One region of the Solibacillus sp. FSL W8-0372 genome, then DNA from elsewhere that is predicted to be linked to it. Evidence: riboswitches for the same ligand, from Rfam matches in the RefSeq annotation. Region 1 holds a riboswitch; each other region holds the start of a gene.
The links. Region 1 has a riboswitch for cobalamin ahead of MKY13_RS02520 (ABC transporter substrate-binding protein). Riboswitches for the same ligand answer to the same signal wherever they lie in the genome.
Positions count from the first base shown of each region.

Region 2: it holds a riboswitch for cobalamin, as region 1 does, so the genes downstream of both, MKY13_RS06240 (hypothetical protein) here and MKY13_RS02520 (ABC transporter substrate-binding protein) in region 1, are expected to answer to the same signal.
Region 3: it holds a riboswitch for cobalamin, as region 1 does, so the genes downstream of both, MKY13_RS07495 (glutaredoxin) here and MKY13_RS02520 (ABC transporter substrate-binding protein) in region 1, are expected to answer to the same signal.

Region 1 covers NZ_CP150204.1:498,281-501,564, forward strand. The annotation lists gene MKY13_RS02515 (acyl-CoA dehydrogenase family protein) at 131-1,300, shown strand; cobalamin riboswitch at 1,405-1,597, shown strand; gene MKY13_RS02520 (ABC transporter substrate-binding protein) at 1,737-2,693, shown strand; gene MKY13_RS02525 (iron ABC transporter permease) at 2,677-3,284, shown strand, end outside.
Region 2 covers NZ_CP150204.1:1,284,516-1,287,799, reverse strand. The annotation lists gene metE (5-methyltetrahydropteroyltriglutamate--homocysteine S-methyltransferase) at 1-1,175, shown strand, start outside; cobalamin riboswitch at 1,509-1,691, shown strand; gene MKY13_RS06240 (hypothetical protein) at 1,885-2,250, shown strand; gene MKY13_RS06235 (hypothetical protein) at 2,453-2,986, shown strand; gene glsA (glutaminase A) at 3,096-3,284, opposite strand, start outside.
Region 3 covers NZ_CP150204.1:1,538,668-1,541,951, reverse strand. The annotation lists gene MKY13_RS07510 (DUF2812 domain-containing protein) at 1-100, opposite strand, end outside; gene MKY13_RS07505 (PadR family transcriptional regulator) at 102-413, opposite strand; gene MKY13_RS07500 (ATPase) at 629-952, shown strand; cobalamin riboswitch at 1,126-1,312, shown strand; gene MKY13_RS07495 (glutaredoxin) at 1,458-1,682, shown strand; gene nrdI (class Ib ribonucleoside-diphosphate reductase assembly flavoprotein NrdI) at 1,679-2,041, shown strand; partial or broken gene MKY13_RS07485 (ribonucleotide reductase N-terminal alpha domain-containing protein) at 2,044-2,754, shown strand; gene MKY13_RS07480 (ribonucleoside-diphosphate reductase subunit alpha) at 3,080-3,284, shown strand, end outside.

The DNA.
Region 1 (3,284 bases):
TCCCTTATTTATTAAGTGAGTGAATCCCTACAAAGAAACTAGGGATATCTATTGACTTGTAAATTCCCGAAACGTACTATTAATTTGAAGAAATAACTACGTAAGACAACAGACAAGGGTGGTGCTTTCCATGAGCAAGGAATTATTTATTGAAACGGACGAGCAGCGACAATGGTTGGAAAAGCTCGAAACAATTTCAGAGAGTATAAAGCAATTGGCACAACAAACAGATGAGCAAGCGACATTTCCATTTGAAAATTTCCAAAAGCTACGCGAAATTGGCTATACAAAAATAACGTTGCCAAAGGAATACGGTGGAGATGGCTTCACCGTATATGATGCGCTTTTACTACATGAAACATTGGCAAGCTATTGCGGAAGTACGGGGTTGGCAGTTTCGTGGACAATTCAAAATGTAGGCGAGATTTTTGAAAACCGTTACTGGAATCCTCAAAAGCTTGATTGGTTTGGTGGAGAAATTGCAAATGGTGCGACAGTAAATCGTGCAGTAAGTGAGTTTGCGATGGGAAGTCCAGTGCGTGGTGGGCGTCCGGCGACTTCCGCAAAACGTGATGGCGAACATTATATAATTAACGGGCGTAAAAACTATACGAGCGGTGCACCGGATCTCGATTATTTTTTAGTATCTGCATGGATTGAAGATGTGGATCAGTTAGGGTTTTTCCTTGTTCCGAAAACAGCTGAAGGAGTATTGGTCGAAAACACGTGGGATGTGGCATCAATGCGCGGTACGGGAAGCGATGATTTAGTGCTCGACAATGTACGCATTGATCAGACGAACTTAGTGGAAATCCCAAACTATACAACAGGTTTTAAGTTAAACGGCTGGTTACTGCTTATCCCGGCGACTTATTTAGGGATTGCACAGGCAGCACGTGATTATGCGGTTGATTTTGCGAATAGCCATTCACCAAATAGTATTCAAGGGACAATTGCACAATTGCCGAATGTTCAAACGCTCATCGGAGAAATGGATTTAGCATTAACAAAAGCTCGTTTTACTATTTATGGGGTAGCAAGACTGTATGATGACCCGACGAAGAAGGCGACCTTAGTTAACGAAATCAATATTGCTAAACATGTTGTGGCAAATACAGCGATTGAAGTCGTTGATAAAGCGATGCGTTTAGTTGGCGCAAAGAGTCTTCAACGGTCCAACCCACTTCAACGCTATTACCGTGATGTACGTGCAGGCTTACACAATCCACCAATGGATGACATTACAATTAAGCGTTTAGCAGAGACAGCAATTGAAAACAATTTAAAAACAAAAGAATGATCTGTGTTATTTACTACGCAGAAACTGAATTATAAACAAATTATCTGAAACTTTGGTAATTTTGCATACATTAAGTGAAATATCCGCTATAATAAAAATATTAATTAAATATGTACTATAAAGGTTCTTACTATATCTAATTAAAGTAAGAAGTAAAAGGGAAATCGGTTCAAATCCGATGCGGTCCCGCCACTGTAATTGCTAGTTTGGAGCTATATGCCACTGAAATTTTCGGGAAGGCAGCTCATAAACGTTAATGCATAAGCCAGGAGACCTGCCTTTATAATGCCCGATTAATACCTACGCGGATAGGATGTGGTGAATGAATTTTTTATTTGAATTTATTTGCTTTCATAAAGCTTCCTAGTATGTAGGAGGCTTTTTATTTTTGTGTAAAATAACAAGTTAGAACAATTTTAGGAGGAATTAATTACATATGAAAACTTGGCAGCGACTTTCTTCAACAGGAATTATTTCAATTATGCTTCTTGCAGGCTGTGGGGTTGAAGAAACAGCAGTAGAAAAAGATTCAGCTCAACAATCGAAAGACATGGTTGAGGAACAAGCACAGTTCCCTATAACGGTAACGGATGCTTTAAACAAAGAAGTGACAGTGGAAAAAGCTCCTGAACGCATTATTTCCCTTATTCCATCGAATACAGAAATATTATTTGGCTTAGGCTTAAATGAACAAATTATTGGAGTATCCGATAATGATAATTACCCGGAAGAAGCTCAGACAAAAGAAAAAGTCGGTGGGATGGAATTTAACTTGGAACAATTGATTGCATTGCAGCCAGATCTAGTAGTAGCTCATGAATCAGGTCTTTATAGCTTTAACGAAGAAGGTATTGCGCAGCTTGAATCAGTGGGCATTCCTGTATTTGTAGTGAAAAATACTACAACATTTGAAGAAACATATACGACTATTGAACAAATTGGGCAATTAACAGGGAAAACCGCGGAGGCAACAGAGATGATTGCATCCATTCAAAAAGGAATTCAAGACATTGAAGTTAAAGTGGCTGATTTAGAAGAAAAATCTGTGTTTATCGTAGTGGGCACAGAGCCGGACTTATATGCAGCAGGACAAGAAACATTTATTAATGAAATGCTAGAAGTGTTAAATGTAGAAAATGCAGTACAAGAGCTTGGATGGCCGATGTATAGCTCTGAGCAATTTGTTGATAGTAATCCAGACGAAGTGATTGTAACATATGAAAACGACTATGAAAGCATCGTAAATAACTCTGCCTATAACGAAATGGATGCAATTAAAAATGGCAATGTTCATGTCGTAGATGGGGATACGACGAGTCGCCAAGGTCCACGTATTGTAGAAGGTATTGAATCACTAGGTGAGGCAATTTATCCAGATGTATTTAAAGAATAGAAAATATATATATGCTTATGCTACTTCCATTGCATTGCTTCTTTGCAGCTTGTGGATCGGAGTATCATTTGGAACGGTTAATATCCCCCTTTCGACATTATGGGATAAAACGACAGATCCGATAGCTTACAGTATACTGTGGAAAATTCGAATGCCACGGGTAATTTTAGCCGCAATCGTTGGTGCATCACTGGCGATTGCAGGGGCGGCTTTCCAGGGGCTATTAAAAAATCCATTGGCCGATCCTTATACGCTAGGGATTTCATCAGGTGCATCAGTCGGAGCCGTTATGACAATTTTTTTAGGTATATCGATTCCGTTTCTTGGTGCATTTACATTACCAGTATTCAGTATGGCAGGTGCCGCATGTACAATGGTCATAGTATTAACATTTGCGCGACTTGTGGATCGTTCTATGAAAATGGAAACGTTAATCTTAACAGGAATTATATTTAGCTCGTTTTTAGGTTCATGTATCTCATTAATGGTTGCTTTAACGGGGGAAGAGCTTAGAGCAATTATTGGTTGGCTGCTTGGTAGTGTATCGATGCGTGGCTGGTCATATGTAAATATGATTTTACCATTCATGAT
Region 2 (3,284 bases), 790 kb from region 1:
AAGAAGGTATCGTCGCAAATAGTATTAAAGCAATTGAATCTTTAGCGACACACCCTATACGAAAAAATGAGCAAGTTAAAAATTTAGTTAAGGGAATTAAGGATACAGATTTCACACGTACTGTTCCATTCAAAGAACGTCAAGTACTGCAAAAGAAATCGTTAAACTTACCCGACTACCCTACCACAACAATCGGCAGCTTTCCTCAATCTCAGCTAGTAAAGAAAACACGGGCGGCATGGCGTAAGAAAGAAATTACTGACGAACAGTACGAGGCATTTGTAAAGGAAGAAACAGCACGTTGGATTCAAATTCAAGAAGAAATTGGATTGGATGTATTAGTACACGGAGAATTTGAACGAACAGATATGGTGGAATACTTTGGAGAACATTTAACTGGATTTGCCTTTACGAAAAATGCTTGGGTTGTATCATACGGCTCTCGTTGCGTAAAACCACCAATCATTTACGGTGATGTTGAATGGACACACGCGATGACTGTTAAAGAGGTAGTTGAGGCACAAAAGCTTACTTCTAAATATGTAAAAGGCATGCTTACTGGACCTATCACTATTTTAAATTGGTCATTCGTTCGCGATGATATCTCAAGAAAAGAAGTAGCATTCCAGCTTGGTTTAGCAATTCAGCAGGAAGTAAAGGCACTAGAAGATGCGGGCATAAAAATTATCCAAATTGATGAACCTGCACTTCGGGAAGGACTTCCTTTACGTAAGGAAAATTGGGCTGAATATTTACAATGGGCGGTGGATTCGTTTAAGCTGGCAACATCAAAAGTGGCGATAGATACACAGATTCATACCCATATGTGTTATTGCGAATTCAATGATTTTATAGATCCAATCCGCGCTTTGGATGCAGATGTAATTTCATTGGAAACTTCCAGAAGCCATGGAGAGCTAATTGATTCATTAAAAGTACATCCATATGAACTTGGAATCGGTTTAGGTGTTTATGATATTCATAGCCCCCGTGTTCCAAGCATCTCAGAGATAAGTTCTATATTAGAAGAAAGTCTCGCTGTTATTCCAAAAGATCAATTTTGGATTAACCCTGACTGTGGTTTAAAAACACGCCATGAGTCCGAGACGATTGCTTCATTAACGAATATGGTAGAAGCCGCTAAGCTACTACGCGCTCAAGTACTATCTGTCTGATTTCAAAAAAATACAGTAAATCACTAAACACTTAAATATTAGTGGTTTACTGTTATTAAAATTTTGTCAGACGATAAGCTATGGAATTAATAAACGGAGGAATTCCGCTTATCACATTCCAAAATAGGAAAACAAGTGTTTTTTTAATATATAACCGGAAAACCTCCCTTTATTTACATCTAAAACTGAGGTCTTTCAACATATAAGCGGAAAACTTCCTCTTATTTTCCTTAACTTAAATTCATATAGATGAAAAATTTATATTTAGTCATTGTAGGATAGCTATTTGTATGACTCTCCCCTTATTGTTTACAAATAGCTATCTAAGAATAACTAAATTTTACTGGAAAAGGTTTAAATTTAACATTTAATTAAAAGGGAAGAACGGTGTGAATCCGTCGCTGTCCCGCAACTGTGATTCGGAGCCACTCACAATAAACCACTATTACTAAAATGGGAAGGTGTGAGAAGCGTTGATGATAAGCCAGGAGACCTGCCTTTTCAAGTACAAACCAGTAACCTACGCGGATAGGAGGTTTAGAGTATGAAAGTAAATGTTCTTCATGCTCATAGTGCGACAATTATACAAAGGTTTTCATTGCGAAAAAGAAAACTTCTCTTGTATTCCTTGTCACTTTATGAAGCGACCATTTAGCAACAACTTCAAATTACGATGTTGCTATTTTTTGGACTATAGGAGGAATATAATATGCAATTGAACAAAGTACTTCAATATAAGCAATTGATTAATGAAGTAATTTCAACATATCAAACAGAGGTAAATGCAAACGCTATTAAAAATATTGCGCAACAATTCATAGCACAATCACCAAATGATTATAAAGAAATTACGGCTGCCTGTTTTCAAAAGACAACCGACTTTTATATTAACCAATTAAAAGAATTCATCTTATTTAATAATCTGCATGAAGCTTCAGAAAGTATAAGAAAATATGCGGATCAACTAATCAATCAATCTCCTGAAGAATATAAAGAGATCAATTATGCCTATTTACATGTAAAATACGAATTAATTGGTCAGCCTTTGATAACAGCAAATAAAGTTATAAAATGAAAAATCATTAAAAAAAATAATAGAAAAAAGGAAAATCCACTTTACATAGACGAAAGTGGTTTTTCCACTCTATATGAGTTCCATTTTCCAAATAATTGAAACATTCTTCTTTCTATGTTATATTACCAGTAATTAATTTCCGAGCAATTATACTTAGCCGTTGGTACACTATGCAATCCTACATAGAAAAGAGGAAGTTTATTTGAAGTGTTCAATTCCCAAAATTATATTAATAAGTCTATTGAGTATATGTATTAGTGGCTGCGTAAAACAAAATTTTTCAGGATCTGAACAAGCCTTCTATGAACAAGTTGCATCAGGAGTACATAACCTAACCAACCCTACTGAGAATAAATCTTTACAGGAAATTATTGCGATTAAGAAAAAAACTTTTCGAATCGAAGAGGAAAATGACTTAGAAAAAAGATTGACCTTTCAATTCCAAGTTAGAAATTTAACCGATCAGCATATAAATATTGCCTACATCGGCTATTTCCCTAAAGAATTGAACTCATATTATTTAAGCAGAGAGTTTGTAGAATTTAGAAGCTGGCAATTGAAGCCTCTGCAAACAATAGAAGCGACTCAATCTATGGTTGTACAACATGAAGATAATCTGCCATTAGAGACAAGGGAGTTTCTAAAAGAGAATGGCCATATTATTTATTTTGAATTCTTAATTGATGAACAGCCGCATTATATAGCGGTAGATATTGAAGCTATTGATGCTGATTAATTAAAATCACCTTGGTCCATCAATAACAAGACGTCAACTATCATTTTTTTATTAAGTAAATAAATCAAGGAACAGTTTCTCATTCATTATTAAAAACTGTTCCTTTTCTTTATAAACAAAACAGGTCGAATTCCTTTGATAACTCTGTTAAAAAGGCGATGCCAGCAACACTATTGCCGACTTGATCGATTGCAGGACCATAAATTCCTATTCCAATTGGGCCTTGTAGGTGCTCAATTGCCCCATTTTTCACAACTGCGATTATCGCTCCGGACACACCGCTTTTTGCCGGTAATCC
Region 3 (3,284 bases), 1.0 Mb from region 1:
AATCTACAAGGCGCCAACCGCTTTGGGCGAGCTCGTTTAACCATTGTTCTTCAGCTTCAAATGAATTAAATCTTTTATTCAATGTTCGTGTAATTGCCATCTTATCCCTCACCACTTAATTTGTATGTAAATGATAATAGCTTTTCATAACGTCGTTGTTCATCGATTAGCGCCTCTTTTCCTGCATCTGTAATGGCATAAATCTTTTTCTTTCGGTTGTCTAAATCAACACCAACGACTTCAATTAACTTTTGTTTTTCAATATTCTTTAACACACCATAAAGCGTTCCAGGTGCAATTTCATACTGCCCTTCGCTTACCTCTGAAATTGTTTTAATAATGCCATAGCCGTGCGTCGGTTCTTTTATTAATGCTAATAAAATTAAATACGTTGGTTCTGATAAAGGAATCATAAGCCCTCCATATATTGACTGTCGATATATCGATACACATATTTTAAAATGTATATATATCGAGTGTCAAGATATAAAATAGAATATATTGGTAATTTGTCTTCTAAACCACTTTAGAAATTAAGTAAAAATTAGGTAACTACACCTAATTAATGAAATGCCTTTCTCTCTCCGATATAATGGATTTATAGAACCATAAAATAAGGAGGGCTACAGTGACTTTTCTAAACCTAATTGCATTGAGTCTCGTCATCCCTATTGTCGTCTCTTTTATTACTTTGCTTGGCTTTTACCTTTATTACAGAAAAAAACCGAAAGTTGATAAAGGCTTTAAGTTCGCTTATTATGCACTTTCATACCGCCGGAAATTTTGGCGTACTGTCTATTCGATGCCAATATGTATAATTTCAATCGGAGTCATATATTTAACGCTAGGATTTTCTAAGTTGTTTATTTTCATAACATTTTTCATCACCATTTTATTTGCTATACAAGCAACCTATAATTACGTCATGTGGCAAAGAGAATTAAAGCAATAATATGGCACATTGTTCATTCGAAATATTGAGCAATGTGTTTTTTAGTTCCTTTTTGATTTGTATAGGTATAAGTTCTGTCAACTTTCTCTTAAAAAAGTACAATAGATGATCAACTTATATTTCTTTCCTTTACTTTTACTTTGGAACGGCTTATACTCAATTCACAACCATATATTGTGTTTTTTTATCACGGTACTACTAAATGTAGTTTAAAAGGGAAGTTTGGTGCAAATCCAACGCTGTCCCCGCAACTGTAAATGCTGACTGAAGACTAAAATTGCCACTGTGCCACGTGCATGGGAAGGTATGTCTGACGGATGACGCAAAGCCAGGAGACCTGCCATGTTAAAACTACGTACATTTCTTCGGGGAATAGGAAATGGAGGCGCAATTTTTCCATTTACGTTTCCATTTCAGGCTATCCTTTTTTCCCGGGATAGCCTTTTTTATATTTTCTTTAGAACGTACAGCACAGTAAATATCAATATAGCGAGGGATTCTATTAATGAAACTTTATACGAAAACTATTTGTCCAAAATGCCTATGGGTAAAATCTGAGCTTGATGCTGCCAATTTGGAAGTCGAAGTCATCAACATTGACCAGGATGAAAAAGCTAAGCAGAAAGTAATCGATGCAGGTTTTCTTTCCGTACCTTTATTTGAAATAAATGGTGAATTTATTGCAGAGCCCACTTCCATTATTAACCGAATTTCTGAAATAACTGCATGATCATTTATGCTTCACGAACTGGCAATGTACGATACATCGTGCAAAAACTTGGCTTACCTGCGAAGGATATAGCCGATGTGGATAAAATCGATGCGCCGTATCTTTTATTTACATATACGGATGGATTAGGCTCTGTCCCCCCTATCGTCGACCAGTTCATGACTGCGAACTACAATCAATGCAAAGGAATTATCGTAAGCGGGAACCGTAATTTCGGTCATGCCTTTTTTGGACGTGCAGGCGATTTATTAGCTGCACAATATGGCATTCCGTTAATTGAAAAACTAGAATTACGTGGGACTCAATCCAACTACTTAACCATTAAAAATTACTATTATTCCATTTGGAAAGAGGTTTAATGATGAAACAATATTTAAAATTAAACAATGACATATTAAATCGTTACCGCGCTACCGGTGAACTGGATTTAGCAAAAGATAAAGAAGCAACACGCCGCTATTTCCTGGAAGACGTCAATGTCCGTTTACGCTACTTTATCGATATTGAGGAAAAAGTACGCTATTTAATTGATGAAGGCTATTATGAAAAGGAATTTCTTGAAATGTACTCTATGGATTTTATTAAACGGATGTATAAAAAAGCATATTCATACAAATTCCGTTTCCCCTCGTTTATGAGTGCTTCGAAATTTTACGATAGCTATGCGATGAAAAGCAGAGACGGGAAAGAAATTCTTGAAAAATATGAAGACCGAATCGTTATTATTGCCCTTTATTTAGCACAAGGTGATGAAGCATTGGCGGAAAAGGCCATTGAAGCGGTCATGACTGCCTATCAGCCGGCAACACCAACTGCTCTTAACAGCGGGAAAAAAGCGCGTGGCGAACTAGTATCATGCTTTAAGCTGACGATGGACGACACAATGAACTCGATTTCCGAAAATATCGGCTATTGCCTAGAGCTTTCCCGATTAGGAGGCGGTGTCGGAGTAAACTTAACCGATCTGCGTCCATTAGGTGATCCAATTAAAGGGATATTAAACCGTGCGAGTGGAGTTATGCCAGTTGCGAAACTGCTGGAAAACTCGTTCTCTTATTCGAATCAATTGGGTTAATCATTGGCCCAATTAAAACGTGGTCAATTGCGGGAACGTCTGAGTATATCAAGGTAGGATTCTACAGAGCAATCTGGTAGCGAACCCTAAAAATCCAAGATTGCAGACAATCCGCAGCCAAGCAACCTAGTACGGTTGAAGGTTCAACGACTAAGAGGTTATTATAGTAATATTTTAACCCGAACCACGCCTTTGCCAATAGAGTTGGGTTTCACAACTGTTAACTTTTTTGGCAAAGTGAAGATATAGTCTGATCTCTATGGCGACATAGAGAGCTAGGCAGAAATGACCTAGCCCCACTTCATTAAAGTGGAGTAACAAAATGCAACGTAACGGCTCCGGTGTCGTATTTTTGAATATTTTTCATGGTGATATCGAAAGTTTTATTTCAAGTAAGAAACCAAACTCTGACGACAAAATCCGTCTTGCTACACTCTCAACAGGGATTATTCTTCCGGATATTTTCTTTGAACTGATGCGCCGCGATAAAGATATCGTCTTGTTCAGTTCTTATGACATTTATAAAG